3 regions of the Limnohabitans sp. 2KL-27 genome follow, and region 2 is predicted to be linked to each of the others. Evidence: predicted binding sites of a transcription regulator. Region 2 holds the regulator's gene; each other region holds the start of a gene.
What was found. The regulator FNR, encoded in region 2, switches genes on or off when oxygen is low (the NO sensors DNR and NnrR bind a similar motif). The targets are predictions, from matches to a motif close to TTGATNNNNATCAA.
Positions count from the first base shown of each region.

Region 1 (10,489 bases), 620 kb from region 2:
CCCAGAGTGACGAAGCATTGGCTGCCGCTGCCGCTGCCGCCATGACCGCGACCGACCCTCTGGCCGATGCCCAGGCCGAGTTGGCCAACCTGAAGGCGCAAAACGCCGACCTGGCCGACCAGTACCTGCGTGCCCAAGCCGATGTGCAAAATGCCCGCCGCCGCGCCGATGACGAAATCGCCAAGGCCCGTAAATTTGCGGTGGAGGGTTTTGCCGACAGCCTGCTGCCGGTGCTCGACAGCCTGGAGGCCGGACTGGCCATCCCCAACGTGACGATTGAGCAGATCCGCGAAGGCTCCGAGGCCACCCTGCGTCAGCTCAAAAGCGCCTTGGAGCGCAACAAAGTGGCCGAAATCGCCCCCCCAGCCGGCACCAAGTTCGATCCGCACCACCACCAAGCCATCAGCGTGGTCCCAGCCGACCAGGAGCCCAACACCGTGGTCATGGTGCTGCAAAAGGGCTACCAAATCGCCGACCGGGTGTTGCGCCCAGCTTTGGTCACGGTCACCGCGCCCAAATAAGCCAAAACCTTTTGTGGCGTGTGGGGACTTGAAAAGCATATCCCCCGCCCCACTTGCAAACCATCTGCACTTTTTACCAATTTCGGAGCATCAAAATGGGAAGAATCATCGGTATTGACCTGGGCACCACCAATTCGTGCGTGGCCATCATGGAAGGCAACACGACCAAAGTGATCGAGAACGCCGAAGGCGCTCGCACCACCCCGTCCATCATTGCCTACCAAGAAGACGGCGAGATCTTGGTCGGTGCGTCGGCCAAGCGCCAAGCGGTCACCAACCCCAAGAACACCCTGTACGCGGTCAAGCGCCTGATCGGCCGCAAGTTCGCCGAAAAAGAAGTCCAAAAAGACATCGACCTGATGCCTTACACCATCGCCAAAGCCGACAACGGCGACGCCTGGGTGGAAGTGCGCGGCAACAAATTGGCGCCGCCCCAGATCAGCGCCGAAATCCTGCGCAAGATGAAGAAAACCGCCGAAGACTACCTCGGCGAAGAAGTGACCGAAGCCGTGATCACGGTGCCTGCTTACTTCAACGATGCGCAACGCCAAGCCACCAAGGACGCGGGCCGCATCGCTGGCCTGGACGTCAAGCGCATCATCAACGAACCCACCGCAGCCGCCCTGGCCTTTGGCCTGGACAAACAAGAAAAAGGCGACCGCAAGATCGCGGTGTACGACTTGGGTGGCGGCACTTTTGACGTGTCCATCATCGAAATCGCCGACGTCGACGGTGAAAAGCAGTTCGAAGTGCTGTCCACCAACGGCGACACCTTCCTGGGCGGCGAAGACTTTGACCAACGCATCATCGACCACATCATCACCGAGTTCAAGAAAGAATCCGGCGTCGATCTGGCCAAAGACGTGTTGGCCCTGCAGCGCCTGAAAGAAGCCGCCGAAAAAGCCAAGATCGAGCTGTCCAGCTCGGCCGCTACCGACGTCAACCTGCCCTACATCACGGCCGATGCCACCGGCCCCAAGCACCTGAACATCAAGCTCACCCGCGCCAAGCTGGAGCAACTGGTGGAAGAGCTGATCGAGCGCACCATCGCCCCTTGCCGCATGGCCATCAAGGACGCAGGCGTGTCGGTGGGTGAGATCGACGACATCATCTTGGTCGGCGGCATGTCCCGCATGCCCAAGGTGCAGGAAAAGGTCAAGGAGTTCTTCGGCAAAGAGCCCCGCAAAGACGTGAACCCTGACGAAGCCGTGGCTGTGGGCGCTGCGATTCAAGGCCAGGTCTTGTCGGGCGACCGCACCGACGTGCTGCTGCTCGACGTGACGCCTCTGTCCCTGGGCATTGAGACCATGGGCGGCGTGATGACCAAGATGATCACCAAGAACACCACGATCCCGACCAAGTTTGCACAAACTTTCTCGACCGCCGAAGACAACCAGCCGGCCGTGACGATCAAGGTGTTCCAGGGCGAGCGCGAAATCGCCAGCGGCAACAAGGCGCTGGGCGAATTCAACCTCGAAGGCATCCCACCTGCCGCACGCGGCACGCCCCAGATCGAAGTGTCTTTTGATATCGACGCCAACGGCATCTTGCACGTGGGCGCCAAGGACAAAGGCACCGGCAAGGAAAACAAAATCACCATCAAGGCCAACTCCGGTCTGTCCGAAGCCGAGATCCAGCAAATGGTGAAAGATGCCGAGCTGAACGCGGTGGAAGACAAGAAAAAGATCGAACTCGTGCAAGCTCGCAACGCCGGCGAAGCCGCTGTGCACAGCGTGAAAAAGAGCCTGACCGAGCACGGCGACAAGATCGAAGCTTCAGAAAAAGAAGCCATCGAGGCGGCCACCAAGGCCCTGGAAGAGGTGCTCAAGGGCGAAGACAAAGACGCCATCGAAGCCAAAACCGAAGCCCTGATGAACGCCAGCCAGAAGCTGGGCGAAAAGGTCTATGCCGACATGCAAGCCCAGCAAGCCGCTGCGGGTGCAGCGGCTGCCGGCGCAGAGGCCAAGCCGCAAGACGACAATGTGGTGGACGCTGAAGTCAAGGAAGTCAAAAAGGGCTAACACCCCACCCTCTGCGGCCTGGCCGCAGTCCCGCCGCGCAAGCTGATTCAGGTGACTGAATCGCCTTCGCGGCGTTCTTGTTCTAACGGTTGGATTTGCCCCATGGCGACAAAACGAGATTTTTACGAAGTGCTGGGCGTTGCCAAAAACGCCTCGGACGATGACATCAAAAAGGCTTATCGCAAATTGGCGATGAAGTACCACCCTGACCGCAACCAGGGAGAAGACGCCAAGGCCAAAGAAGCCGAAGGCAAATTCAAAGAGGTCAAAGAAGCCTACGAAATGCTGTCGGACGCGCAAAAACGAGCGGCTTATGACCAGCACGGCCACGCCGGGGTCGACCCCAATATGCGCGGTGGAGCCGAGGGCTTTGGCGGTTTTGGAGACGCTTTTGGCGACATCTTCGGCGACATTTTTGGGGGCCAGGGCCGGGGCGGACGCGGCGGTGGACGCCAGGTTTTCCGGGGCGCAGACCTGAGTTATGCGATGGAAATCACGCTCGAAGAAGCGGCCAACGGCAAGGACTCGCAACTGCGCATCCCCAGCTGGGACGCCTGCGACACCTGCAGCGGCTCGGGGGCCAAACCTGGGACCAGCGTCAAGGCTTGTGGCACTTGCCACGGCCAAGGCCAAGTGCAGATGCGCCAGGGCTTTTTCAGTGTCCAACAAACCTGCCCCACCTGCCGTGGCACGGGCAAGATCATCCCCGAGCCTTGCGGCACCTGCCAAGGGCAAGGCAAGCTCAAAAAGCAAAAGACGCTGGAAGTCAAAATCCCTGCCGGTATCGACGATGGCATGCGCATTCGCAGTGCAGGCAACGGTGAGCCGGGCACCAACGGCGGACCACCGGGCGATCTGTTCATCGAAATTCGCCTGAAGAAGCACTCGATTTTTGAACGCGATGGCGATGACCTGCACTGCGCCGTACCCATCAGCTTTTCCAAAGCGGCCTTGGGCGGAGAGATCGAAGTGCCCACTTTGGGAGGTAAAGCGGCCATCGACATTCCTGAGGGCACCCAAACCGGCAAGCAGTTCCGCCTGCGCGGCAAGGGCATCAAGGGCGTGCGCGGCAGCTACCCGGGCGATCTGTATTGCCACATCACCGTGGAAACGCCGGTCAAGCTGACCGAGCACCAAAAGAAACTGCTCAAGGAGTTTGAGGAGTCTCTGTCCAAGGGCGGTGGCAAACACCAGCCCAGTGGAGAAACCTGGACCGACAAGCTCAAAGGTTTCTTCGGAGCTTGAATCTGAACGGGCTCGCTGGGCAGTGCGAGAGGGGCTGCGGCGGGTTCCTCATGGCGGGTACGCAAAAAATCGTCACCCGCCGCAGCCCCTCTCGCACTTTGGTGGGTGTTTGACCCTGATCAATCTGTCGTCTTAGTTTCCGGCGCAGCATTCATCGAATGAGCGCCACCATCACTTTCCTCGGCGGGGCCGACACCGTCACCGGCTCCAAGTACCTGATCGAGCACAACCAAAAGCGGCTGCTGGTCGATTGCGGGCTGTTTCAGGGCTACAAACAACTGCGCCTGCGCAACTGGAGTCCTTTGCCCGCCAACCCGGCGAACATCGATGCGGTGGTGCTGACGCATGCACACCTGGACCACAGCGGGTATTTGCCCTTGCTGGTGAAAAACGGTTTTCGGGGCCAGGTGCATGCCACCTCGGCCACTTGCGATCTGGCCAGCATCTTGCTGCCCGACAGCGGGCACATCCAGGAGGAAGACGCGTTTTTTGCCAACCGACACGGTTTTTCCAAGCATGCTCCGGCTCTGCCGCTGTACACCAAGCAAGAGGCCATCCATTGCCTCAAGCAATTGCACGCGGAGCATCAAGGCCAATGGTTCGAGCCAATTCGCGGCTGGAAGGCCCGCTTTCAGCCCGCTGGGCACATCCTGGGCGCGGCCAGTTTGCTGCTGGATGTGGGCGGTCGGCGCATTCTGTTTTCTGGCGATTTGGGCCGACCTGACGACCCGTTGATGAACCCGCCCGAGCCCCCGCCACAGGCCGATACGGTGCTGATCGAGTCGACCTATGGTGACCGCCAGCACCCCAAGGAAAAGCTGTTCGAGGAGCTGGGACCGCTGCTGAAAAAACTGGCCGCTCGCGGCGGTGTGGCCGTGGTGCCGGTCTTTGCCGTGGGGCGGGCACAGGCCGTGCTCCACACCATCGCGCAGCTCAAGGCCGCGGGCGAAATACCCAAAGGTTTGCCGATTTTTTTGGACAGCCCGATGGCCATCCACACCACCGCTTTGTTTGAGCGACACCCCGGGGAACACCGCCTGAACGTGCAGGAAGTGCACAAAATGGACCATGTGGCCACCATGCTGGAGACACCCGAGCAGTCCAAATCATTGGTGCGGCGACATGGTCCGATGGTGATTTTGGCCGCCAGCGGCATGGCCACCGGCGGACGCGTCTTGCAACACCTGGCGCAATACGCGGGAGACCACCGCAACATGATCATCCTGACCGGTTACCAAGCCCCAGGCACACGGGGTGCAGCGCTGGCCAGTGGCCGCAGCACCATCCGCATTCACGCTCAGGATGTGGCGGTGCGCGCCGAGGTGGCGCAAATCGAATCGGCTTCGGCCCATGCCGACGCCAACCAACTGCTGAGTTGGCTGCACAAAATGCCCAGCGCACCCGCACAGGTGTATGTGGTGCACGGCGAGCGCGAGGCGTCGGACATGCTGCGCCAGCGCATCGAGCACGAGATCAAATGGCGAGCGCTTGTGCCCGAGCAGGGCTCGGTCTGGCCACTTTGAGGCGGCTCATAGAAAACGGTCCAGCAATTTGCGAGAGTGCTTGTCCATCGCGGCCAGGTCGCGGATCATGAACTGCACCCCATTGGCATCGTTGATCAGCAGCACCGTGCCCGTCAAACGCCGGATGTCTTCCTCCCCCTTGAGCAAGAACTGCGTGCTGCCCCGGTCGGTGAGCACCGACCAGGTGCTGGGCGTGGCAAAACTGCTGACATCGGTCAGCTGAAGAATTTCGGGCAAAAACTCCCGCTCGTTCAGGGCCTGAATGACCTGGGAGCGCAGGTCTGGCGGCAGCTGGCTCAGGGCATCGATCCATAAAATTTCATGTCCCTCGGCATCCATCAGCGCCACCCCATCGTCCGGTGCAGACACCGGGTAGGCCCGCAAGGCCGTCACAGGGGCATGGCGTGTGCCATCGGGCATGTGCAGCACCCAGCGTCCAAAGGCGTCGCGTTGCAAATCAAAGGGCTTCATGCGCTCACCTTCTTGTCGTCGTCGCTGCCACCCAAGACCGCCTCGGCCTTGGCCTGGCGCTGCTGCGCTTCGTACAAGCGCCAATAAGCGCCTTGGGCCTCAATGAGCACGTCGTGTGTGCCCTCTTCGACCACCACCCCTTTGTCCATGACCACCAGACGGTCGGCTTTGCGCAGAGTGGAAAGGCGGTGCGCGATGGCGATGGTGGTGCGGCCACGCACCAGGTTGTCCAGCGCTTTTTGAATCTCTTTTTCGGTCTCGGTGTCCACCGCCGAGGTGGCTTCGTCCAGGATCAGAATGCGCGGATTGATGAGCAAGGCACGGGCGATCGAAATGCGCTGGCGCTCGCCCCCCGACAAGCCTTGCCCGCGCTCGCCCACCAGCGAGTCGTAGCCCTGGGGCATGCGCAAAATGAACTCGTGCGCGTGGGCCGCACGGGCGGCAGCCACGATCTCTTCACGGGTGGCTTCGGGCTTGCCGTAGGCAATGTTGTCGGCGATGGTGCCGAAGAACAAAAACGGCTCTTGCAGCACCAGACCAATCTGGCGGCGGTAGTCGGCCACCTTGAGCTGGCGGATGTCAGTGCCATCGAGCTCGATGACGCCATCGCTCAGGTCATAAAAGCGGCAAATCAGGTTGACCAGCGTGCTCTTGCCTGAGCCGCTGTGGCCGACCAGACCGATCATCTGGCCGGGTTGGATATCGAGGTTGAGTTGGCGAATCACCGCGCGGTTGCCATAGCGAAAGCCCGCATCACGCACCGTGATGTGGCCTTGCACTTGGGGCGGCAAAGCCACAGGGTGCACTGGCTCGGGCACGCTGGAGACATGGTCCAGGATGTCAAAAATCCGCTTGGCCCCCGCTGCTGCTTTTTGGGTGTTCGAGACGATCCGGCTCATGGCATCCAGTCGACTGTAAAAGCGTCCGATGTAGGCCAAAAATGCGGTCAACACACCGACCGTGATCTGGTCGTCCGACACCAGCCAAATGCCAAAACCCCAGACCACCAGCAAGCCGATTTCGGTCATCAGCGTCACAGTGGGCGAGAACAGTGACCAGACGCGGTTGAGCCGGTCGTTGACCTGCAGGTTGTGCGCGTTGGCGTCCTTGAAACGCTGGGCTTCGCGGTCTTCCTGCGCAAAGGCTTTCACCACCCGGATGCCGGGAATGGTGTCGGTCAGCACATTGGTCACCTCGGCCCAAACGCGGTCGATCTTTTCAAAACCGGTGCGGAGTCTTTCACGCACCACATGGATCAACCAGCCAATGAAGGGCAGCGGCAACAAGGTCACCAGCGCCAAGGTGGGGTTGATGTAAAACAAGATGACAGCCGTCATCAAAATCATCAGCACGTCGGTGGCAAAGTCCAGCAGGTGCAGTGACAAAAAGACGTTGATGCGGTCGGTCTCGCTGCCGATGCGGGCGATCAAATCGCCCGTGCGGCGCCCACCAAAATACTCCAGCGAGAGCTTGAGCAAATGCTCATAGGTGGTGGTGCGCAAATCGGAGCCGATGCGCTCGGACACCAAGGCCAGGATGTAGGTCTTGGCCCATCCCAGGCCCCAGGCCAACAGCGCCGAACCGAGCAAACCCAGCAAATATAGCGCTACCAGGCCAGGATCGATGGCCTGGCCATTTTGGTAAGGGATGAGGATGTCATCCATCAAAGGCATGGTCAGGTAAGGTGGCACCAAGGTGGCGGCGGTGGCGGCCAAGGTGAGTAAAAATCCTGCCAAAAGCGAGCGCTGGTAGGGGCGGGCAAAACGCCACAGCTTGAACAGCGTCCAGGTCGACGGCGGGGCCAGATCCTCACGGCCGCAGCTGGGGCAGTCTTCGTCCTCTTCGCTCATGACCGTCTGACAGACCGGGCAGACCGAACCCGACAGCACACTTTGCAAAGGGCGACCCTGTTCAGCGCTGCCCCATTGGGACAATTGGCTTTCGAACTGTGCGACCCAGCGGGCCACAGCAGCCTGCAAGCCCAAGGTGAAGCGCCACACCGCCAACTGGCCTGCAACACTGCTCAGGGTCAGGCAACCCACACCCGCATGGTCTGTGAGTTTCAGCGCCAAACCCGACTGCAAAGTCCAGCTGGACCAGTTTTTTTCGCCAACGGCCCGGGATAAGACCCGCCGATCGGTCAAAATGATGGCACTTTTGGCAAATCGCAAGCTGCTGTCAAGGTCAACCTCCAGCCAGGCTGTTGCGTTTTCATCAGGTTGCAAACAAGAATGGACTTCAACCTGCCAAGCGTCAGGCAGAACCTGTCGGGATGCAGTGGCCAAAGAAGAAGTTGATGTCATTGAAGGATGAACCGGAAGCGACTCGAACGGCCCAGGCGGCCGACGAGACAAAAAACAACCATGGATGTCACCCACGACGGCAACCGAACTGCCCATGTATTTCCAAAAATTCAGAGCAATCCACCAGCGCCATGATGGGCCGGTCATTGTATAGCCGCCCTCTTCACGCATGAACGCCAAAAACATCCAATTTCTGCGCATGACGCATTTGCGCGGGCCCAACATCTGGACCTACCGTCCTGTCATGGAGGCGCTGATCGACATCGGCGACCTGGAAGACGCACCCTCCAACACCTTGCCAGGCTTCAACGAACGATTGACCGCCTGGTTGCCGGGTCTCATCGAGCACCGCTGCAGCGTGGGTGAACGTGGCGGCTTTTTACAACGGCTGGCGCAAGGCACCTGGGCCGGTCACGTGCTCGAACACGTGGCACTGGAACTGCAAACCCAGGCCGGCATGCAAACCGGCTTTGGCAAAGCCCGCGAAGCCGGTCCTCGGGGTGTCTACAAAGTGGTCATCCGCACTCGCCATGACGCCGTCAGCCGCAGCGCACTCGAATCCGCCCGCGACCTGATTTTGGCCGCCATTGAAGACCGCCCCTTCGACGTGCCAGCCGAAATCAACCGCCTCAAGCAGATGGTCGACAGCCTGTGCATCGGCCCCAGCACGGCCAGCATCGTGGACGCCGCAGGGGAAAGGGGCATTCCCGCCATCCGCTTGAACGACGGCAACCTGGTGCAACTGGGCCACGGCGCACAGCAGCGCCGGATCTGGACCGCCGAAACCGACCGCACCAGCGCCATTGCTGAAGGCATCTCCAAGGACAAGGACCTGACCAAGCAACTGCTCAGCATGTGTGGCGTGCCTGTGCCATCCGGTCAAATCGTGGACAGCCCCGCTGCCGCCTGGGCGGCCGCACAAGACATTGGCCTGCCCGTGTGCGTTAAGCCCACCGACGGCAACCATGCACGCGGCGTTTCTCTGGAACTGTCCAAACAGGAAGACATCGAAGCCGCTTACGCCATCGCCTTGGCAGAGGGCAGCGAAGTCATTGTTGAAAGTTTCATCCGTGGTGAAGAACACCGCCTGCTGGTGGTCGGCGACCAAGTGGCCGCCGCCAACAAAGGCGAAACCGCCAGTGTGGTGGGCGATGGCGTGCACACCGTGGCCGAGCTGATCGAGTTGCAGATCAACTCCGACCCCCGACGTGGCGAAGAAGAAGACTTTCCGCTCGACACCATTCGGCTCGATGAGCACACCACCTCGGTGCTGGAACTCAAACGCCAGGGCCTGACGGCCGACAGCGTGCCTGAAAAAGGCCGCGCCGTGTTGATCATGCGCACGGGCAATATGGCACTCGACGTGACCGATGAAGTCCACCCCGAAGTGGCTGCGCAAGCGGTCTTGGCCGCACGGGTGGTAGGCCTGGACATCGCCGGCGTCGATCTGGTGGCTCAAAACATCTCCCAGCCCTTGGCTGCTCAAGGGGGCGCCGTTGTCGAAGTCAATGCCGGCCCCGGTTTGCTGATGCACCTCAAGCCTGCCCTAGGACAACCCCGACCCGTAGGCCAAGCGATTGCCAACCATTTGTTCAAGTCCGCAGACACTGGCCGCATACCGGTGGTGGGCCTGATGGGCGACGGCGACACCACGCGCCCGGCCAAATTGGTGGCTTGGCTGCTGCACCTCAAAGGTCTTTACACCGGCCTGGCCTGTGCAGATGGCCTGTTCATGAACCAGCGCCAGCTGCAAAGCCAAGGCGGCATGGATTGGGACAACGCCCAACGTCTTTTGATCAACCGCTCGGTCCAATCGGCCGTGTTTGAGAGCGATGTCCGCCACCTGCTGGCCGAAGGCTTGCCTTATGACCGTTGCCAGGTCGGCGTGGTGACAAGCATGCCCAAGGCGCAAGGTCTGGATGATCTGTACCCGGGTGGCGACGAAAAAATGCCGACTTACTTGCGCACACAAATCGATGTGGTGCTGCCCCATGGCACTGCCGTCCTCAATGCGGGCGATGCGCAAGTCGCCCAGCTCGCCAGTTACTGTGACGGCAGCGTGATCTTTTATGCCGACGACGAAAACAACCCGACACTGGCCTTGCACCGGGCCGAAGGCGGACGCGTGGCATTCTGGCGGGACGGGCAACTGGTCCTGTGCGAAGGTCAGCGCGAGTCGTTCGTGCTGTCTGCCAAACGCCCCGCCGTGGCGCATCTTCTGCAAGACGGCAAACTGAGCACCACCGATATGCTGATCGCCGCCAGCGTCGCCTGGGCTCTGGACATCAGCACGGATCTGATCCGTGCTGGCGTCAAAAGCTTTGGTCAGCAGACCTCCCACTAACACCCGACGAGCCCTTCGGCCTTACCGCATCACAGGAATCCTGGTTCATGGAAGTGTCAAG
Region 1 is NZ_CXOP01000002.1:1,266,518-1,277,006, reverse strand. It holds gene grpE (nucleotide exchange factor GrpE) at 1-521, shown strand, start outside; gene dnaK (molecular chaperone DnaK) at 617-2,542, shown strand; gene dnaJ (molecular chaperone DnaJ) at 2,645-3,787, shown strand; gene LHAB_RS08935 (MBL fold metallo-hydrolase RNA specificity domain-containing protein) at 3,946-5,310, shown strand; gene LHAB_RS08930 (cyanophycin metabolism-associated DUF1854 family protein) at 5,317-5,781, opposite strand; gene LHAB_RS08925 (cyanophycin metabolism-associated ABC transporter) at 5,778-8,084, opposite strand; gene cphA (cyanophycin synthetase) at 8,254-10,428, shown strand; gene cphA (cyanophycin synthetase) at 10,476-10,489, shown strand, end outside.
Region 1: the regulator FNR is predicted to act here: its motif matches at 3,897-3,910, upstream of LHAB_RS08935 (MBL fold metallo-hydrolase RNA specificity domain-containing protein).

Region 2 (10,489 bases):
AAATCTACCCCCGAAGCGTTCAGGGCGTGTTTGCCAAATGGCGTTGGCTCATGGTGGTGATCACGCAATTGGTGTTCTACGGTTTGCCTTGGCTGGAGTGGGGGCAGCGCCAAGCGGTGCTGTTCGACTTAGGCGCTCGCAGGTTCTACATCTTCGGCCTCGTGCTCTATCCGCAGGACTTCATTTACTTGACGGCTTTGTTGGTCATCTCGGCGCTGTCGCTTTTTTTATTCACCGCTGTGGCGGGGCGCTTGTGGTGCGGTTTTGCCTGCCCGCAAACGGTTTACACCGAAATTTTCATCTGGATCGAACGCCAGTTCGAGGGCGACCGATCGGCCCGCATGCGCCTGGATGATGCACCTATGAGCCTGAACAAGATCTGGCGCAAAACTGGCAAGCAACTGGCTTGGATCGTGTTGTCGCTTTGGACGGGTTTCAGCTTCGTTGGCTACTTCACACCGATCCGAGAATTGACGGCGTCGATCCTTTCCCTGGGCTTTGGCCCTTGGGAAATTTTCTGGATTCTGTTTTACAGCTTTGCCACCTATGGGAACGCGGGCTTCATGCGCGAACAGGTGTGCAAATACATGTGCCCTTATGCGCGCTTTCAAAGCGCTATGTTCGACAAGGACACCTTGATCGTCACCTACGACGAGGCACGTGGCGAGCCTCGGGGTGCACGATCCAAAAAAGCCGACCCCCAAGCCTTGGGGCTGGGCGCTTGTGTGGACTGCACCTTGTGCGTGCAGGTCTGTCCCACAGGCATTGACATCCGCAAAGGCTTGCAGTACGAGTGCATTGGCTGCGGCGCTTGCGTGGACGTGTGCGACAACGTGATGGACAAGGTCGGTTACGAGCGCGGCCTGATCAAGTTTTCGACACAAAATGCCATGGACAAGGGCTGGAGCAGGGCGCAAACTCTGCGCCGCATTTTCCGACCGCGTGTCTTGGTTTACACCGCTGTGCTGTGGGCCATCATCATCGGTGTGGGGCTGTCCTTGTGGAGCCGCGATCCATTCAAGGTGGACATCGTGCGAGACCGCGCCACCATGGCCCGCATCGTGGCGGGAGGAAAAATTGAAAACGTCTACCGCTTGCAAATCATGAACGCGGCTGAGCAGAACTTGAGTTTCCAGTTGCAAGTCGATGGCCTGCCGGGTCTGAGCCTGGCCACTGAGCCGCTGGTTGACGTGGGTGCCACCGAGTCGCGTTGGGTGTCCGTGCGTTTGCAAGTGCCCTATGACTCAGCGCCTGCGGGTTCGCACCCGATCCATTTCCGCATCGAGTCCCGCTCGTCCGATGGCCAATCGGTCGGTCAGCTGAGCGAAAAAACCGTTTTTTTGGTCCCTCGCTGAGCGACCCCCATTTTTGAAAGATAGCCATGAACAATGTCAGCAGTGTCCAACAAGAGGGGCAACCCTGGTGGCGTTTTGGCTTGGTGTGGATGGTCATCGCAGGCCCTGCCGTGGTGGTGGTGGCTGGGTTCATCACGCTCTACATTGCCGTAGCCAACCCGGACCCGGTGCTCAATGTGACACCGCGCACGGCCATGCAAGAGCGCCAGGGCATCACCCACGTCCCCGCCATGCAGGGGCGCAACCATGCGGCCACGGGCGAGTTGCCCGCTGCGCTGCAAGCACCTGCTGCTGAGCCCACCAAACCCTGACCACCTAGGTAAACGCTATGCTCGCTCAACGCTGGATGTGGATCGTTTGGCCTGCCTTTTTGGTCGCGGGCCTTTTGGAAATGCTGGTGTTCGCTTTTGTCGATCCGCAAGACCTGAACTGGTTCGGCCAAGACCTGGACCTGTCCAGACAGGCGGTTTACACGCTGGCCTTTTTTGCTTTTTGGGCCTTGGCCGTCTTGTCCAGCGCATTGACGCTGCTGTTGGGCATGACTTCGACTGAGGTCAACCGCTGAAAGTACTGAACAGCGCTTTCAGCGCTGACGCCCAAAGTTCAGTGGCAATGTGCTGTGTTGTTGACCAGTCGCTGCAGGCCTTCGGTGTCCAGAATACGCACATGGCGCTGCTTGACTTCCACAGTGCCGTCTTCCACGAACTTTGAGAAAGTTCGGCTGACGGTTTCGAGCTTGAGGCCCAGGTAGCTGCCGATTTCTTCACGCGTCATGCGCAACACCAGTTCGGACTGTGAGAAACCGCGGGCGTGCAAACGTTGCACCAGATTCAACAAAAAAGCGGCCAATCGCTCTTCGGCGCGCATGCTGCCCAGCAGCAACATCACGCCGTGCTCGCGCACGATCTCGCGGCTCATGATTTTGTGAACATGGCTTTGCAGTGCGGTCACTTCACGCGAAATTTCTTCGATCCGGTCAAAGGGCATGACACACACTTCCGCATCTTCCAGCGCCACCGCATCGCAGCTGTGTTGGTCGTTCACGATGCCGTCCAGGCCAATGATCTCGCCCGCCATCTGAAAGCCCGTGACTTGGTCTCGCCCGTCTTCGGTGGCCAGACAGGTCTTGAAGAAGCCAGTCCGAATGGCGTAAAGGGATGTAAATTTTTCACCGTTGGTGAACAGGGTGTCGCCCCGCTTGATTCTGCGGCGCACGGCCACCAGATCGTCGAGGCGGTTGAGGTCGTGGTCGCTCAGGCCCATGGGCATGCACAACTCACGCAAGTTGCAATTGGAGCAGGCGACTTTGATGGCTTGGGGATTCATGGTTTATCTCTTGGTTGAGCAATGGATTTGCCTTGGATCAAGACTTGAGCTTATACCGAATCAAGCGCTGAATTTGAGGGTGTACCCTGTCCAAGTCAGAAATCCCCGAAAACCGGTAAAGGGTTTGACCTGAGTCAACACATGGGCAGATGCAAGCAGGCAAAGTGCGGCCTTGTTCTGAACACATTCGAATCAAGGGGCAGACACATGTCCGTCATCACACCTCAATTGTTGACACGCTTTGACGTGCCTGGCCCGCGTTACACCTCCTACCCGACAGCCGATCGCTTTGTCGAAGCCTTTGGCGAGGCCGATTACGTGCAGGCCCTGAAACAGCGCCAATCGGGCATGGTGGGCAAACAGTCGCCACTGTCGCTCTACGTGCACATTCCGTTTTGCGAATCGCTGTGCTACTACTGCGCCTGCAACAAAATCATCACCAAACACAAAGAGCGGGCTGCGGATTATTTGAAATACCTCAGCAAAGAGGTGGCGCTGCACACCCGGCACCTGGGGCGAGGGCAGTCGGTCAGCCAGCTGCACCTGGGCGGTGGCACGCCCACCTTCATGAGCGACGACGAGTTGCAGCAACTCATGGCCTTGTTGCGTGAGCACTTTGAATTCGTCCCAGGCGGTGAATACTCTGTCGAGGTGGACCCGCGCACCGTGGACGAGAACCGGCTGGCCGTGTTGGCCGAGCTGGGTTTCAATCGCCTGAGTTTTGGCGTGCAGGACTTTGACCCTGCGGTGCAAAAAGCCGTGCACCGCATCCAGCCTGCAGACCAGGTGTTTGCTTTGGTCGAGGCTTCTCGCCGATTGGGTTTTGAGTCGGTCAACGTCGACCTGATTTATGGCCTGCCTCTGCAAACGCCCGAATCTTTTGACCGTACGCTGGCGCAGGTGAAAAGTCTGCGTCCTGACCGCATCGCGCTGTATGCCTACGCGCACTTGCCTGAGCGATTCAAGCCGCAGCGCCGTATTCACGCCGAAGAGCTGCCAGCAGGTGCAGCCAAGGTGGCCATGCTCTCGCGCTCGCTCGACGCCCTGACCGAAGCGGGCTATGTCTACATCGGCATGGACCACTTCGCCTTGCCGGGTGATGCCCTGGCCGTGGCCAAACGCCAAGGGCGTTTGCACCGCAATTTCCAAGGCTACAGCACGCAGGCCGATTGCGACCTGATTGCGCTGGGCGTGTCCTCGATCGGCCGCATCGGCGCGACCTACAGCCAAAACGCCAAGACCCTGGAAGAGTATGCCGACTTGCTCGACCAAGGCCATTTTCCGGTGGTGCGGGGCCTGGCACTCACGCGCGACGACCTGATCCGCCGCTCGGTCATCATGGCGCTCATGTGCCAGGGGCATTTGCAATACGAGTCCATCAACCTGGCCTGGCTGGTCGACTTCAAGACCTTGTTTGCCAAAGAGTTGACCCAACTCGAAGCGATGCAGGCGCAAGGTCTGGTGCATCTGAGTGAGAGCGGCATTCAGGTCACCGCCATGGGTTGGTTCTTTGTGCGCGGCGTGGCCATGGTGTTCGACCGCTATGTACAGGACGACCGCAACCATTCGCGGTTTTCCAAAATCATCTGATAGACCCGTGCATCCGTGGCTGTCTTCATCGCCGACAATAGACGCCTCGACATTGAAGCGAAAACGCCATGCAAAGTTCTTTGGCCATCACGGCCTTGATGATGGGGGTGCTGGGTGGCCCGCACTGCGTGGCCATGTGCGGTGCAGCCTGCGCGGGTCTGGGGCAGGCTGCGGGTGAACGGCGTTCGCAGGCCTTGTTGGCGTTTCAGCTGGGCCGATTGGGTGGCTACGCGCTCTTGGGTGCGCTGGCCGCGGCCAGCGTGCAAGGCTTGGGCTGGCTGACGACACAGTCGGCCGCCATTCGTCCGGTCTGGACCTTGCTGCACCTGGCGGCTCTGGTGTTGGGCTTGCTGCTCATGCTGCAGGCACGTCAACCTGTCTGGCTCGATGGGGCAGCTCGTCGCTTGTGGGCGCGCATTCGGGCTTTCAACGCCAGTTGGGGGAGGGCTGCGCCCTGGATGGTGGGTGGGCTGTGGGCATTCATGCCTTGTGGCTTGTTGTATTCCGCCTTGATGGTGGCCGCCTTGACCAGCCAGCCCTTGGAGGGTGCTGCCACCATGGCTTTGTTTGCGATGGGCAGCAGCATCAGCCTATGGGCCGGGCCATGGCTTTTTTTGCGCATGCAGTCGCTGGGCGACGGCGCCTGGGGCATGCGGGTCGCGGGCTTGGCACTGGCGAGCGTCTCAGCCTGGGCCTTGTGGATGGGCCTGGTGCATGACCAGGCGCCATGGTGCATGACACCCTGAGACCAAGACAACTCATTAGACCGTCAGAGCTGACCGGTGGGGACTCCAAATGGGCCCATCGATCAGGCGGCCAGACCTTTGTAGAGCATGTAAGCAGCCAGCAGATAGAGCACACTGGCAAACACGCGCTTGAGCTGTTTGACCGGCAGTTTGTGCGCGGTGGCTGCCCCAATGGGGGCCATCAGCACGCTGCAAGTCGCGATCACCACCAAAGCGGGCAACCACAAGTAGCCAAAGCTGTAGGTCGGCAAATCTTGCACATTCTGGCCGCTCACGATGTAACCGGCCACGTTGGCCAGAGCGATGGGAAAACCCAAGGCCGCACTGGTGGCCACGGCGTTGTGGATGGCCACGTTGCACCAAGCCATGAAAGGCACACTGATGAAGCCGCCGCCAGCGCCCACCAGGCCCGACAGCAAGCCGATCAGTCCACCTGCGCCCAGCAAGCCCTGAAAACCGGGCACCTGACGCGAAGGCGCAGGTTTTTTGTCCAGAAACATTTGCGTGGCCGAAAACCCCACAAAGGCCGCGAAGAACAAGGCCAGGTAAGTGCCTTTGGCAAAGGCAAAAATGCCGAGGCTGCCGATCAAGCTGCCGATGACAATGCCCGGTGCCAGTCCCTTGACCAAATCCCAGCGCACGGCTTTTTTCTTGTGGTGGGCACGCACGCTGGAGACGCTGGTGAAAATGATGGTGGCCATGGATGTGGCAATCGCCATTTTGACCGCCAGGTCGGGGCTGACGCCTCGTGCGCCCAGCATGTAGGTCAAGAAAGGCACCATGATCATGCCACCACCAATGCCCAAGAGGCCCGCCAAAAAGCCAGTGCACAGGCCCAAAACGGCCAATTCGGCCAACAGCAGAGGTTCGATGATCATGGGGGGAATGGGGACATAAAAAAGAAGGTGTCTGCAAGTGCCACCGGACCGGCATCCTGAACCGGGGTTCAGGTGGGCGAGGGCAGACTGGCGTTGGGTTCATCTGACGCGAGATGATCACGCTCACCAGCCAATGTACCAAGCCCGGGCTCTAAGAGCATTGGTTCAAGGAAATATAAAGCCCGGCGTGCACTGCAGACCTGCACATTGTAGGTCTTTCAAAAGACCCGGCACAGACCCACCTCTGCGTCAGATCAATTGGCCGTCTTGCTCCAGCACATGGTCCAAACGTTTGAGCAACTGAGACAAGCGCTCTTGTGATGACTCAGGGATATCGACAGCAGTTGTGGGGACCGCAGGGGCCTGAGCAGGGTTGGGGTCTTGATCAAAAGCCAGATTCAGTGCCGCCAAAACAGCAATGCGGTCGCGCGCCTTGATTTTGCCGGCATCGCGGATCTTGCACATGGCCTCGTCCACTTTGCGCACAGCGGCCAACAAGCGATCCTCTCCACCCTCAGGGCAGCCAAGGATGTAGCTTTGCCCCATGATCTGGACATCCAATTGTTTGTTGCTCATGCTGAAGCCTCAGGAGATGCGGGTGCGTTGGAAGCGGGCAAACGCTCGATGAGGGCATCGACGCGAGCTCTGGCGGCTGCCAGTCGGGACTTGAGTTGGTCACGTTCGAGTGTCAGCACCTGAACTTGCTGGGCCAGCAATGCATTGGTGCGTTGAAGCTCCTCGTGGCGCAGCAACAGATGATCCACACGCTCAGCAATTTGATCAATGGTGTTGGAATGGGCCATGGCAATCAAAGGGAAATAAGTGTCGCATTGTAGATCGTGGGGCTATTTTGTAGGCTGGACGACAGCTTGAGGCATAAAATGAAACCTGTTGGTGCTCGCGATGCCGGTTCACGGCGCGCAGTTCAACGGGAAGCAGGAGGGAAAAGCCATCTCGGCCCACCTAACCTGCGCTGCCCCCGCAACGGTAAGCAGACGGGTTTTCAGTCAAACGGAAACCCAGCTTTCATCTCAAACCACTGGCCGCCCTGAAACAGGCAGCTGGGAAGGTGATGAAGGTCGCATCTGTCAGCCCGGATACCGGCCAACAAGGTGACCTGTCGCAAGACAGGTTGTAAAGCCCATGCACTGTCGGGGAAGGCGGTGAGGGCGTTTGACTTGTTGGTTTTTCATGTTCACACCATTGTCCTCATTGGCCGTCGCTTTGTCGTTTCTGCTTGCCAGCCAAGCGGCTATCGCTCAGTCCATGCCCACGCAAGATGCCAATATCGGCCCTTCGTCAAGCTTACCTTCAATCACGGTTTATGCCTCTCGCTTTGAAGAGAAATTGACCGATGCGTTGCCACACATCAGTATCGTGACCGCCGCTGACATTCTAAAAAGTGGCGCCAGCAATTTTTCTGAAGTGCTGTCCAGGGTTGCGGGTCTACCTGTCAGGCTCAACCTCGACGGAAGTTCCAATGCGGTCATCGATATGAAGGGATTCGGCGAAACGGCATCCAACAACATCGTGGTGTTACTCGATGGCGTCCGTCTGTCAGAAAATGATCAAAGCATGGCCCGAACTTCGATGATTCCTCTCGAAGCAATTGACCACATTGAAATCACGAAGACCGGCAACAGTGTTTTGTACGGCGATGGCGCCAACACGGGCACCATCAACATCGTGACACGCAAGAACATGGGCCGTTTGACGGTGATCACTGGGGGCCTGGCCAGTTATGCCGGTTACCAGTCGGGTCTCTACCACTCACAGCCTCTCGAAAACAGCGAGTTAAGCCTTTTTGCGCGTCAGTACGCCAGTGATAATTTCCGGAAAAATTCAAAAGGAACTGAATTTTCTGCTGGGACCAATTGGGTCAAGAAAATCGATGCGCAAACCGATATCGGTGCGAGATTCTTTGCCAGCCGAGAGAGAAATAATTTGCCGGGCGCATTGCCATTGATTTTGCTCCAAAGCAGTCCCCGCGAAACCCAGGTGCCGGACTACGACTGGGATGCCAATGTTGACGCCCGTTCGCTCACTTTGTTTGGGAAATGGACCCTTCAAAATGTTCAGTTCGCCATAGATCTGAACAAGCGATCTAGAAAAAACAGCGATGCCTACAGTTATGACGCCTATGACGTTTTCTCTGGCTACCACTACGATGACTGGCGCCAGTCCTATGGAAACACCAGCAGTCAAGCGGATACACACTCCGCTAGCCCACGGGTCAAAATCAACCATTTTTTGGTGACCAACAATGTGCTTCAAATGGGCTTTGACTGGCTCAAAACCAGTAAAAATGGCCAAGCTTTCCTGACATTTGGTTGCAGCAGCCAGTCACTCACGTCCTTGTGTGGCAACGCGGGGGCTGATGCGGGTGGAAATACTTACCAGATAGACCATCGGTCCAAGGGCTTGTATTTCAGGAATATTTTGGATGTCACGGTCAACGACAAAATGGTTTTGGGATACAGAAGAGAAAGTTACTCTCAATCTCGGACCGTCGATTACGGTTTCGGCCCAAGCACATTGAATGCCGATGGGACAACGCATGCCAGTGAGTTCGAGTACACCAAGAATTTCCAGCCCAACTTGACAGGCTATTTGAGGGTGGGGCGAAATTTCCGTGTGGCCAATGCGGATGACAACAGCAATGTGCTTTATGCGCCCGATCCCATTCCTTTGAAGGTTCAGACCTCAAGCGACATCGACATCGGCCTGAATTACCAATCAGGTGCAGTCACCACAATGGCCAATTTCTTCCGAAGCGACGTGAAGAATGAGATTGGGTACGACCCTTCGGGATGCGGATACCCTTGCAACGTCAACTACGACCCCACCCGCAGGGAGGGCGTGAATTTCAGCCAGAAATGGGCCTTCTCGAAAGCCATCTCACTGAGGACCCATCTCCAGTACATCCATGCCCGATTTGTCGAGGGCACTTATGCGGGGAAAAAGATGCCCGGTGTCTCCGCTCTATCGGGTAACCTGTCTTTGGACTACCAGCTGGGTGTGAAGGACCAACTGACATTCACCACACGTTGGGCCCAAAGTCGGTACATGTCGGGTGATTTTGAAAACAGTCAGGCCAAAGTGCCCGCTTATGCTGTGGTCGATGTGTCCTATTTCTACAGAGAAAAAAACTGGTCTTTGGTGGCCGCGATCATCAACCTGACCGACAAGAAATACAGCGACACCGGTATCTACAAATCGAGTTACACCTCCCCATTCAACCTGACCGTGTACCCCAACCCGGGTCGCAGCTTCAGGTTGACAGGGCGTTATGCTTTTTGATGCCCGTGGACAATTTCCCTCACCACTCATGAACTCCGGTCACCCAATGGGCCCCCAACGCATCGTTTGTCTCACCGAAGAGACCACGGAGTGGCTCTATTTGTTGGGGCAGAAGGCGCGCATCGTGGGCATCTCGGGTTACACGGTGCGTCCGCGCCGGGCTCGGGAAGAAAAGCCCAAAGTCAGTGCTTTTTTAACCGCCAAGATCGACAAGATCCTGGCCCTCAAGCCTGACTGCGTGTTCGGGTTTTCAGACTTGCAGGCCGACATCGCCTCTTTGCTCATCAAAGCAGGCGTTCAGGTCACGGTGTTCAACCAGCGCAGTGTGAACGAGATTTTTTCGGTGCTTTACCAAGTGGCCGCGATGGTGGGCGAGGCAGAGCAGGGTATGGCCCATTTGTCGCGCATGCGCGCTGAGCTGGACGCCATCACCCAAAAGGCGGCTGGTTTCAAGCGCCGGCCTCGGGTGTATTTTGAGGAATGGGACGAACCCCACATGAGTACCATCCGCTGGGTCTCTGAGTTGATGGGCATTGCGGGAGGGGACGACATATTTCCTGAGTTGGCACTGCAATCCATGGGGCGCGACCGGATCATCCCCAGCGGCCAAACCATCGTCGAGCGCGCGCCCGACATCATCATCGGCTCGTTGTGCGGCAAGAAGTTTCGCCCGGAAAAAGTCGCGGCCAGGCCCGGTTGGCAAGACGTGCCTGCTGTGCGCACTGGGCAGATTTTTGAAATCAAATCGGCCGACATTTTGCAGCCCGGACCTGCCGCGCTCACGGACGGCGTGGCGCAGATGCACCGCATCTTCAGCCAGTGGGATGCGCTGCATGGCTGAGCTATTGAGAGCCTGGGCACAATCCATGGCCCTGATTGGGGCCTTATGGGTGTCCGCGCAGCTTGCTCAAGCCGCTGTGACCGTGTTCGACGACCGCCAGCAAAAAGTGGAGATCGCACAGCCTCCACAGCGCATCGTGAGTCTGCTGCCGTCCCTGACCGAAACCGTGTGTGCTCTGAAGCAATGTCACCGACTCGTGGGGCTGGACCGATATTCCAATTGGCCCGAGTCGGTCAAAGCTGTGCCGCGTGTGGGCGGTGGGCTGGACCCGAACATCGAGAGCATCGTCGCGCTCAAGCCCGACCTGGTGCTGGCTGCGGGCTCTACCCGAGGCGCGGACCGCTTGCAGGCCTTGGGATTGAACGTGCTGCGCCTGGAGCCTCGCAACCACGCCGATGCGCAGCGCGTTTGGCGCACGGTGGCGCAAGCGCTGCATGTGTCTGCCGCAGACAG
Region 2 is NZ_CXOP01000002.1:1,886,672-1,897,160, reverse strand. It holds gene ccoG (cytochrome c oxidase accessory protein CcoG) at 1-1,355, shown strand, start outside; gene LHAB_RS11880 (nitrogen fixation protein FixH) at 1,382-1,666, shown strand; gene LHAB_RS11875 (hypothetical protein) at 1,684-1,920, shown strand; gene fnr (fumarate/nitrate reduction transcriptional regulator Fnr) at 1,959-2,681, opposite strand; gene hemN (oxygen-independent coproporphyrinogen III oxidase) at 2,889-4,271, shown strand; gene LHAB_RS11860 (sulfite exporter TauE/SafE family protein) at 4,340-5,017, shown strand; gene LHAB_RS11855 (sulfite exporter TauE/SafE family protein) at 5,080-5,895, opposite strand; gene LHAB_RS11850 (cell division protein ZapA) at 6,145-6,471, opposite strand; gene LHAB_RS11845 (DUF904 domain-containing protein) at 6,468-6,698, opposite strand; cobalamin riboswitch at 6,771-7,019, shown strand; gene LHAB_RS11840 (TonB-dependent receptor) at 7,087-9,195, shown strand; gene LHAB_RS11835 (ABC transporter substrate-binding protein) at 9,224-10,036, shown strand; gene LHAB_RS11830 (ABC transporter substrate-binding protein) at 10,062-10,489, shown strand, end outside.

Region 3 (10,489 bases), 1.5 Mb from region 2:
CGATTACGCCAACGACCTGGACCGCAACTTCACCGACCCGCAGACCTTTTTGCGCCGCCGGGCAGCGGCCTACCAAGCTTATTTTGAGCACATGCCGCTGCGCTTGGGCCCGGACCCGGTCAACCGCAGCCAGATGCGCATCCATGACCGCATGGCCTGGGGCAAGTTGGCCGACGTGTGGACGCTGGATTGCCGCCAGTACCGGGATCACCAGGCCTGTCTGGACCCGAATCGCGGCGGTGGTCGGGTGGTCATCGGGTGTGACGCCTTGACCGACGCATCCCGCACCATGCTGGGTGCGGCGCAAGAGAAGTGGTTCACCGAGGGCCTGACCCACAGCGCCCGGGGCTGGAAACTGGTGGCGCAGTCCACGCAAATGAGTTCGAGTGGCGTCAACACCCCCTTGGGACGCAGCGCCTTCACCGATGGTTGGGACGGTTATCCGCAAGCCCGCGCCAGGCTGTTGGGCACGGTGGCCCAGGCTGGGGTGAACAACGTGGTGATGCTGGGCGGCGATGTGCACATGAATGTGGCCGCCCAGTTGCGCGTGCAGTCCAACGACGAGCGCTTGCCTGTGGTGGCCAGCGAGATCGTGACCACGTCCATCACGTCGCGGGGTCTGGGCGAGAAGCTGCTGGCCCAAATCCGCGACAGCAACCCCGACATCGTGCATGCCCGCTCAGACGAGCGCGGCTTCACCCTGCTGGATGTTCGCCCGGAGCGTGTCACAGCCGACTTCAGGACCACTGCCAATCCGGCCCAGGTCGACGGTGTATTCCGCTCACAGGGGCAGTGGGTCATCCGCTCGGGCGTGCCAGGCGTGCAAAAAGCCTGATTCGCAGGGCATTTTTCGGTAAACGGGGCTCTCACACTTTGAATGGCAAGGGCTCTGGTGTGACCACGGGGTCTTTTTTTGGTCTGCCGGGCTAGAATCCGGCCATGAATACCGAAGTCCATACACCGCCGAAAAAATCTTTCAAGATCCAGATGCTCGCTGCCCGTGAGACCGCCATCATCCAGTCGGTCAACCGATTGCTGGCCGAAAAGGGCTTTGACGCGATGACGGTGGATGAGGTGGCGGCCGAGGTGGGCATCGCCAAGGCCAGCTTGTACAAACATTTCACCAGCAAGGAAGAGCTCGCCTGCGCCGCCATGGTGACAGCCATGCGCAAGGCGCAAGAGGTGATTCAGAGTACAGACGCCCAATTGGCACCGCTGGACAAGATCAAGGCCGTCACCCGCTGGACCATGTCGCTCAAGCTTCAAGGCCTGATGCCGTCATTGCCCAGTCAGAACTCCAGCCTGCGTGCCACCTTGATGGCCAGCAAGGAATACATGGACGGCTTGATGGAGGTCAGCGACGCCTTGGGCGGCTGGATCGAGGAGGCTCAGGCGCAAGGGCAAATAAACAAGGCCTTGCCCGCTGTCGCGGTGCTCTACACCTTGTTTGCGCGTGCCTGCGACCCGGTCCTGGAGTTTCTGAAAATGGGCGAGCAGCACAGCGAAGATCAGATCCTGGATCTGGTGATGAGCACTTGCTTTGAAGGACTCAACGCCCGCTGACATCAGTTTGGGGCATTGAGGGGTTTTGACAAAACACCAAACCGTTCAGAAGCGCTTCGACGGATTTCATCTGACACCCTTTGCATCGACTCGGACGGTGGATGGTCAACGCGAAGGGTCAATCCGACAGGCCCTTCGGTGGCGCTGGTATCGATGTGCAGGCGCACCAGGGAAGCTTGTTGTAAATCGTTTTCGATGGCCCCCAGTGGGACAAACCATACCGCGTCGCTGTGCAGTACATAACTCCGACCGAAGGACAGATCGATGGTTTCGATGACGCGCAAAGGCAAGCCAGAGCCCACGGCCATGAAAAAACGATCAGCTGCTTCACGCGCGCGCGTGCCAGCATCAGGCAGGACCAAACGATAGCCGTTCAATCGGGCGGGATCGATTTGGGGCAGCAAGGACAGTTCATGCCCAGGACGCACGACCAGCAGCAGTGGCTCGCTGTAAAGGTGCTCAAAACTCAGGCCTTGCATGTCGGAGGGCTCTGCGAGACGTCCAACCACCATGTCCAAAACACCTTGTTTCAAGGCGGCAATGAGTTGCGCATTGCTGCCGGTTCGGACGGTCACCCGGGCTCGGGGCACGGAGGCTGCAAAACGAACCAGTGCGGGCGCCAGCACCGTTGCACCAACGTTGGGCAATGCACCAATGACCAGGGCCGGAGCCTCGCCCTCTTCTTCGGTCGACAGGCTGGACAGCCCATCCTGGATCGCGCGCAACCCGGACCCCGTGTGCTTCACCAAAATTTGGCCGGCGGCGGTCAAAGTGACGCCTTTGGGTGTGCGTTCAAACAGCCGATGGCCTGCAATGTCTTCAAGCTCAGCCAGGGTTTTCGTGACAGCAGGTTGCGAAATGCTCAGGGCTTTCGCAGCGCGGACCAGGGAGCCATGTTCTGCAACGGCCACCAATGTGCGCAGGTGGCGCATTTTGAGGCGGTCATTGAAGGGCATTGGTCAAGCATAACCTGCCAACAAACCGGATGGCCATGGGTTGGGAGGCCAGGCCCCATGGCCACTCAGCTCAGCCGTGCCAGCAATGCGGCAGCGTTGCCATGCAAGACCAGGGCCTGATCGGATGCCGAGAGACGAGATTGTTGGATGCCCGCGAGGGTTCTGGCGGTATCAAAAATAGGGCAATCGGTGCCCAGTACCACCCGGTCCGCACCGAACACCGACACGGCTTGCTCCAGTGCTTTTGCCCCGAGCGACGCGCAGTCTACCCACACACCGCGTGTCTGGCTCGACGGCATGGCGCGGCCCGGGTCGCGGAGGGCCAACATGTGGTCCATCCGTTCAACCACAGCCGCAAAGGTGCCGCCCAGATTGGCCACTTGGACGGTGATGTTTTGCCACGGTTGAAGGAAGTCGGAAAGCAGCAGCGTCACCATGGCCTCGCCCACCTCGTGCTGAACGGCCAGCGCACGGCGTGCCAGATCGTTGTCTGGGGGCAGATGGGGCAAGGCACCACTGTCGGGCATTCGCCCAGGGTGAACAAAGAAGTGTGCCCCCAGGGCTTCGGCCGCTTCAAATACGGGCCTGATCCGCGCTGCAGTTTCTTGGCTGCGAAAGGCGTCCACCGGCAAAATGGCGCCGAGCAGCCCCAACTCAAGTCTGGCCCGGCGCAGTTCTGCCACAGCAGCATCCATGTTGGCCCAGGGCAGTGCAGCGAGCCCACAAAAACATTCAGGATGCGTTTGGCATAACTGGGCACAAGCGTCATTGAAACCGCGCACCAAGGGTGCAGATTGTTCAAAAGGCAAACTGTCGATGCCAAATAAACCGGGCAATGACAGCATTTGCCGGGTGATGCCCTGTTGCGACATGAGTTCGAGCCGCAAGTCGATGTCGGTGTGCGCTTGGCTGAAGCTCAATGTGCCGATGGGCATGATCAAGCGTTCGGCCCCATCTGTCAAAACATCCAGACGGGGCACCTGACCTTGGCGTTGGCGCAGGGCCTGGGCCAGTTGTGGCGGCACCCAGTGCGCATGCAGGTCGATGGCTTGGGCGTGCATGCTCAGTCGGCTTTGGCCCCGGAAGCCTTGACGACTTCAGCCCAGCGGCTGATCTCGCTGTCGATGAATTTGCCAAATTCTTGTGGTGTGGAGATCGAGGGTGCCGCGCCAACGCTGGCCAGCGTGTCCTTCACATCGTTTTGCTGCATGATTTTGCTGATCTCTGCATTCAGTCGGTTGACGATGACCGCTGGGGTGCCGGCTGGCGCCACGATACCGAACCAGGGTTCGACATCGAAGCCGGGCAGGCCACTTTCGGCGATGGTGGGGACCTCAGGTATGGCTTGTGAGCGTTTGCCGCTGGGTGTGGCCAGCATCACGAGTTTGCCGCCTGCCACATGGGGTTTGGCAACGGCGTATTGCAAAAACATGGCCGAGACTTGACCGCCCAGAAGGTCTGATGTGGCAGGGCCGTTGCCTTTATAGGGCACGTGCGTCAGGTCCACGCCGGCGCGAGTCTTGAAAAGCTCCAGCGCCAGATGGGCGCCGGTCCCGATCCCGCCAGAGGCAAAGTTGATCTTGCCGGGCCGGGCCTTGGCCAGAGCCAGAAACTCACTCACATTTTTCGCAGGAACAGAGGGGTGGGTGACCAGAACCATGGGTGACCAAGCTGCGCGGATCACGGGGCTGAAGTCTTTGCGTGCGTCGTAGCTAAGACGCGTCGCCATGAGGCTTTCGTTGATGGCCAAATCGGGTGCAACCAAAAGCAAGGTGTAGCCATCGGCTGGCGCCCGCGCCACCATCGCACTGCCAATGGTGCTGCCGCCGCCGCCTTTGTTGTCCACGATGACATTCTGGCCCAGCCGGGTTTGAAGTTGGGTGGCAAGTTGCCGACCCAAAATATCCGTGAACCCACCAGGTGGATACGGCACCACCAAGCGGATGGGCTTGTCAGGGTAAGAAGCCTGGCTGAAAACAGCAGAGCAGGCGCTCAAAGCAAGTGCAGCAAAAATGGCACGCCGAGAAAAACGAAACATAGCAGTCTCCTCATTTGAATGGCCAACCAGTATGCGGACATTTAACCGGATTGGCTTTGGGTTTGAAAAAATTCAGAGATCCAATTGCCGCTTTTGGGCGGTCCCCGCTTGACGGAATTGAGACAAGGGCGGCATCAAATAACGCCGCAAGTCGCTCGGGTCGGCGGCTGGATCTGCACCGACAGGCCTTGTGCCCGCGATGGTCACGCGCTCCATCAGGCGTCGCTGAGGGTAGTAATCGTGCAAAGCGGAGTGTTGCACATGACGGTTGTCCCAGAACACCACCATGTTGGGCTCCCAGCAGTGACGGTACTGGTACTCGTGAATCAGCGTTTTCCGGTAAAGCATCTCAAGGATCATCCGGCTTTCGTCTTCGGCCATGCCCTTGATGTACAGCGTGAACTGAGGGTTGACAAAAATGACCTTTTTGCCTGTGATGGGGTGTACCGACACCACCGGATGGGTGACCGCAGGATAGCGGTCTTCAAAGCGACGCAACTTTTCGATGCCGTCTGCGTCAGTGGGAAACAAGCTGCGAAATGGCTTGAAGTCATGGACAGCCTCAAGACCCGACAAGAAGCGCTGCCAGCGATCAGACAGGCCTTCATAGACGGCCGACATGCTGGCAAAAGCGGTGTTGCCACCGTATTCGGGAATGATCTTTGAGCACAGTGCCGTCCCCATGGGCGGAGCCTCACGAAAAGTTTCGTCGGTGTGCCAGATGTCGGTGGGCGCGGGGGGATTGCCCTCTTTGTTGTCGTAGACGATCAACTCAGGCGCGTTTGCGCTGCTGGTCGAAAAAGGGTGAACGCTCAGACTCCCGAAATAGCGGCCAAAGCGGCGCAGGTCTTCTGAGGAAATGACCTGATCTGGAAAGACCAGCACCCCATGTTGGGCATGTGCCAATTTGAGGGCTTCGACGGTGGTTTCGTCCAGAGCCTGAGTCAGGTCGACCCCGGTCACGCGAGCGCCCAAGAAAACCCCCACTCGACGTATTTCAAGATTCGCCGCAATCGCCGAATGAGGAACCTGCTGGGTGTCAATGACCATGACCTATAACTCCTTGTGGTGCTGGAAAAGTAGCCAACGCCCGAATATAGGGTCAGGAATGGTTCAGGGAAATTGAAATTGCAGGGGTATTGGTATTACCTGTGGTTATGGCGTGGCCACCCTCTGGGCAGGTGTCCCGGCCCAGAGGGCGGCTTGGTCAAGCACCTTCAGCGAACAAGCAGCACAGGCACTTTGCAGTGCGCCAACACCTGTGTCGCGACCGAGCCCATGACCAGGTTGCCCAGGGTGCCGTGGCCGTGCGAGCCCATCACCACCAGGTCAAATTTGCCGCTGTCGGCGGTTTTGGAAATGGTTTCGCCCGCATGGCCCACTTTGGCCACGGTTTTGGCGTCGATGCCGTGGCGCAGCAAAAACTTGGTCACCGGGCTGAGCACTTTTTCGGCCTCGTCGCGGTGGTAGGCCTCGACCATGTCTTTGCCCACGGCAGCGCGTGCGCGGGGGGGCAGTTGGGGGCTCACCGTCAGCAGGGTGTAGCTGTTGCTGGCACTGAACAACTCGTCGTGCGTGGTCAGGTAAGCCAGCATTTTTTTGGTGTAGTCACTGCCATCAACGGCCAATAAGATTTTCATGAGGGGCTCCTGTTGCGGATCAAACAAGTCTTCACTCTATGCCGCGCAGGGTCGTGAGGTCTTGACCTAGGTCATGAAATCAGGCGGTTGCGCGTGCCTTCACGTTGGGGCAATGCGGACTCATGTGCCCCGGACCTCCAGCAGGCATTGCGGCTTGAACAGCACTTGCTCGTTTTTGCGCGCATAACCCAGTGGGTTGGCCACCACGCGGCAGCCGTTTTGGGTGTAGTCGCTGGCGCAGTGCAAATGGCCGTGCAGCCACAACTGAGCGTGGGGCAGCCAGTGGTCGAGCGCGTTGCAAAACCCCGCTGTGCCTGGCACCCGGCCATAGCGCGGGTCGGCGCTGGCCAGGCTGGGCGCAAAGTGCGTGATGACCACCGTGGGGCCTGCAAAAGGCGCGCGCAGTGCAGCGTTCAGCCAGTCCTGGCATTGCAGGGCTTGCTCGCGCAGGCCCTCGGCCAGCCAGGGCTCACCTTGGCGCGTGGTCAGGGTTTTGCGCAGGTAATAGTTGGCCGCGCGAAAGGCCTTGTCACGGGCTTTGAGCTGGCGTGTGTATTGGCTGTTGGGGTGGCTGAAGTGCGCCGGGATTTTGTCGGTCAGTGGGTCGGGAATCGGCTGCCCGGCCAGCGGCCCCAGTGCGTCAAAGTCGGTCCACAGCGTGGTGCCCACAAAGCGTACGCCCCCTAGCTGCACCACTTCGCGCTCCAGCCAGGTGATGCCCAGCCGCTCGCAGGTGTGGCGCAGTCGGGTGTGGGCGGAGTCAAAGTCCAGCCCGTCGTACTCGTGGTTGCCGGGCACAAACAGCACGGGTGTGGGCCAGCCGTGCAGCGGCGAAAACCGCGCCAGGCCAAAGTCGCTGTCGCCTGCGCTGGCCAGGGCCGAGCCCGCCTGATACGAGCCAATGTCGCCCGCGAGCACCAGCACATCGGCACCTGAGGCCGGGCTGGGCACAAAGTCGGGGTTGGACTCCAGGTGCAGGTCGGAAAGGAGCTGGATGTTCATGTCGGGATGTCGCTGCTTGCTACACCGCTGGCAAATGCGTGCCGGGCGACTTGTTGCAGTTGGGTGCGCAGCCATTGGTGCGGGCTGTCTTGTTGGCGCTTGCGGTGCCACAGGGCGTGCACTTGCACGGGCGGCACGTCAAAGGGCAATTCGTGCAGCACCAATTCATGGGCCATGCCGGTGGTCCGCACAAAGTGGCGCGGCAGCACCGTGAGCAAATCGGAGTTCACCACCACCCGCCCGGCCGTGAAAAACTGGTTGACCGTGAGCACGATGCGCCTGTGGTGTCCGATGGTGGCCAGGGCTTCGTCGACAAAACCATAGGCGCGCCCGGAAAAACTCACCAGCAAATGCCGGGCCGCGCAATAGGCCGCCAAGCTGAGGGGACGTTTGGCCAGCGGATGGCCCTTGCGCATCACGCACACATATTCGCCCGAATACAAGCGTTGGTGTTCAAAGGGAATGGCCTCGCCCGATTGGGCGCGTGCTGTCAGGTCGGCCAGCACCGCCGGAAAGTAGCCCAAAGCGATGTCGGCGCTGTCTTCGTTCAGCAACTTGCGCGGGTCACGCGTGGTCAGAGGCACCACGCGCAAGGACACGCCAGGGGCCTGCAGCTCCAGTTCGCGGGCCAGCCCGCCCATGAGTTCTGCCGCCGTGGCGTCGGCCATGGCCAGCACAAAGGTGCTGTTGGCTTGCTGCGGCTCGAAAGCGCTGGGCACGATGGCCGCTTGCAATTGGCGCAGGGCCTCGCGCACGCTGGGCCACAAGGCCAGCGCCCGGGGTGTGGGCTCGATGCCGTGGCCATGGCGACGCACCAGTTCATCGCCCAAGGCCTCGCGCAACCGGCGCAAGGCATTGCTCACGGCCGGTTGGGTCAGCGCCAGGTTGTGTGCGGCCCGGGTCAGGCTGCGCTCGGCCATGACCTCGTCGAACACCCGCAGCAAGTTCAGGTCGAGGGTGCGAAAAGAGGCGGGGTTGGGCATGGCAATGTCTTCAACTATCACCATTATGAATGAGGGGCATTAAGAAGATAAAGTTGAGCAGCATTGGTAAAAACCCTATGATTCATCCAATAAGTTTGTCAATTTGGATTTCCAAAGAAAACAAAACTGAATCAAGGGAAAACAAAATGAACATCTCTACCAAACCTGTCCTGGGCAACATGTCCGTGATTTCTGCTGAACCAGCAGCCAACACCACTTCCAGCAAAACCCTCGCGAACCTGATGCTGGCTGCAGGTGTGGCCGCCACCGTCGTGGTGGTCGATCAGATGATTGACCACTGGGCTGAATCCCATGTGGTGGCCGCTTGGTTGGCCTTGTGGGCCGTGGCTGTGTTGAGCATTGTCTTGCTGCGCGGCCTGACGCGCCTCTTGGCGCAACACCTGATGACCGGTCTGGACGCCTGGTCGGCCCATGTGGCCCGCAGCCGCGCGGATGAGCGTTTGTGGTCCATGGCGCAGTCCGACCCGCGTTTGATGACTGACCTGCAAGTGGCCATGGACCGCAACAGTGAGCGCCAAGGCCCCGTCCGTGATCTGGAAAATTTGATGACCCGCCGCGCGGCCCGCTTGGTGCGTGACCGCTTGTATTACGTCTGAGCGCCCAGCGGGTCCAGCGCCCCCCTTTTTCAAGGGCTTGCGGCCAAGCCTTTGAAAAGCCCGGTCTCAGCGTCTGGATGCCATGTAGATGCCCGGCAAGATCAGGGCAGCACCCCAAACGTGGTGCCAGCCCATGGCTTCGCCCAAAACCAGCCAAGCGGCCAAGCCGCCATACAAAGGCCCGAGGTACAAACTGGCGGCCACGCGGCTGGCCCCCAAAACCTTCTGGCTGAAGCCATAAGCCCAATACGCACCAATGCCCGGCAACAGGCCTGCAGCCACCACCAGCACCGTGGCCTGAACGCTCCAGGCCGGGCGATCGGCTTGCCAGTACTCCCACACACTGAAGGGCAGCAAAATCACCACGCCGCCCATGCAAATCGCAGCCAGGCGTGCGGTGGAGCCCAAGGGGGTTGACCATTTTTTCTGCAGCAAAGCAAATGCGGCCCAGGACACCATGGCGAGCACGATCCAGCCATCACCGGCGACCCATTGCACTTGGCCTAAGGCCAGCCATTGGCCTTTGACCACCACATGGAACACGCCCGCCATGGCCACCACCACGCCCAAGCCTTGTCGCCACGAAAACCGTTCGCCCAGCCACACCACGGCACCGAGCGCGATCAGCACGGGCGAAGCGGCATAAATCAGGGCGATGTTCATGGCCGATGTGGTTTGAGCGCCCTCGTAAACCCAGGCCCCACAAATGAGCATGCCCAAAGCACCCAAGGCCAAGTAACGCCAGCCATGCTGCAAGGTGCTGCGGCGTTCACGCCACAGCTCGCTGCGCGCAATCACGGCCAAGATGACGCCCGCCAATGCCCACCGCCCCAGTGCCAGCATGTGCGGCTCCACCACCCCCGGTGCCGTGCGGGCCACGATGTAATTGACAGACCACAAGGCGGGTGTGACCCAGAGGAGCCAAAGGGCCAGGCGTTCGCGGGATTGAGGGGTGTTCAAAATCAACTCAGTTCAGGGTGTTGCGCCAGCAGTCGGTCAAACATCATTTGATTTCGAAATCCAATGCTTTGACGCCTTGGCGGCCTTGCAGATCCTCAATGCTGATCAGAAGACGGTGCGAACCTTTGGGCAGGCTGGCTTCCTTGACGTTGATGCCCTCGGCAGTGACCTTGGCCGCGTTGATCAAGCGTTGCGTGATGTCAATGCGCAAACGACCGTACAAGACTTTGAATGTCTCTGGACGGACAACGCTGGAGGCCGCAGGCACAAACATCAACTGGATGGCCGTTGGAGAGACCACGGGCGTATCCAGTCTGGGGTGCACGATCTCGATTTGAGGTGCACCCGGCACGGCAGCCGTTTTGGCGGTCAATGGTTCTGCCGCACCCAAAGACGCCTGCATTTCCTGGACCGAGACGAGATCAAAAGCCTGTACATGGAAGACCGATGCACACAGTCCCCAAGCCAGGACGGACGTTTGCAGCCATGAGCCCCAATGCATCATGGCAACAGGCTGATCCGCACGCGGCGGTTTTCGCTGGCCAGTGGCTTTTCGGGCACGAGCAATTCGCTGGCCCCTTTGCCTTCGGCTTGCAGGCGTTCGGCGGGCACGTTTTGACCCACCAGGTAGGCCTGCACCTCTGCCGCTCGGCGTGCCGACAGTTCTTGGTTGTAGTCGTTTTTGCCTTTGGCATCGGTGTGGCCTTCCACCTTGAATTTCAGCTGGGAC
Region 3 is NZ_CXOP01000002.1:405,359-415,847, forward strand. It holds gene LHAB_RS04535 (alkaline phosphatase D family protein) at 1-835, shown strand, start outside; gene LHAB_RS04540 (TetR/AcrR family transcriptional regulator) at 940-1,563, shown strand; gene pcaQ (pca operon transcription factor PcaQ) at 1,566-2,495, opposite strand; gene LHAB_RS04550 (amidohydrolase family protein) at 2,585-3,580, opposite strand; gene LHAB_RS04555 (tripartite tricarboxylate transporter substrate binding protein) at 3,583-4,557, opposite strand; gene LHAB_RS04560 (TauD/TfdA dioxygenase family protein) at 4,630-5,607, opposite strand; gene LHAB_RS04565 (universal stress protein) at 5,775-6,197, opposite strand; gene LHAB_RS04570 (metallophosphoesterase) at 6,318-7,199, opposite strand; gene LHAB_RS04575 (LysR family transcriptional regulator) at 7,196-8,182, opposite strand; gene LHAB_RS04580 (hypothetical protein) at 8,329-8,799, shown strand; gene LHAB_RS04585 (DMT family transporter) at 8,866-9,759, opposite strand; gene LHAB_RS04590 (hypothetical protein) at 9,803-10,264, opposite strand; gene LHAB_RS04595 (OmpA family protein) at 10,261-10,489, opposite strand, start outside.
Region 3: the regulator FNR is predicted to act here: its motif matches at 6,259-6,272, upstream of LHAB_RS04565 (universal stress protein).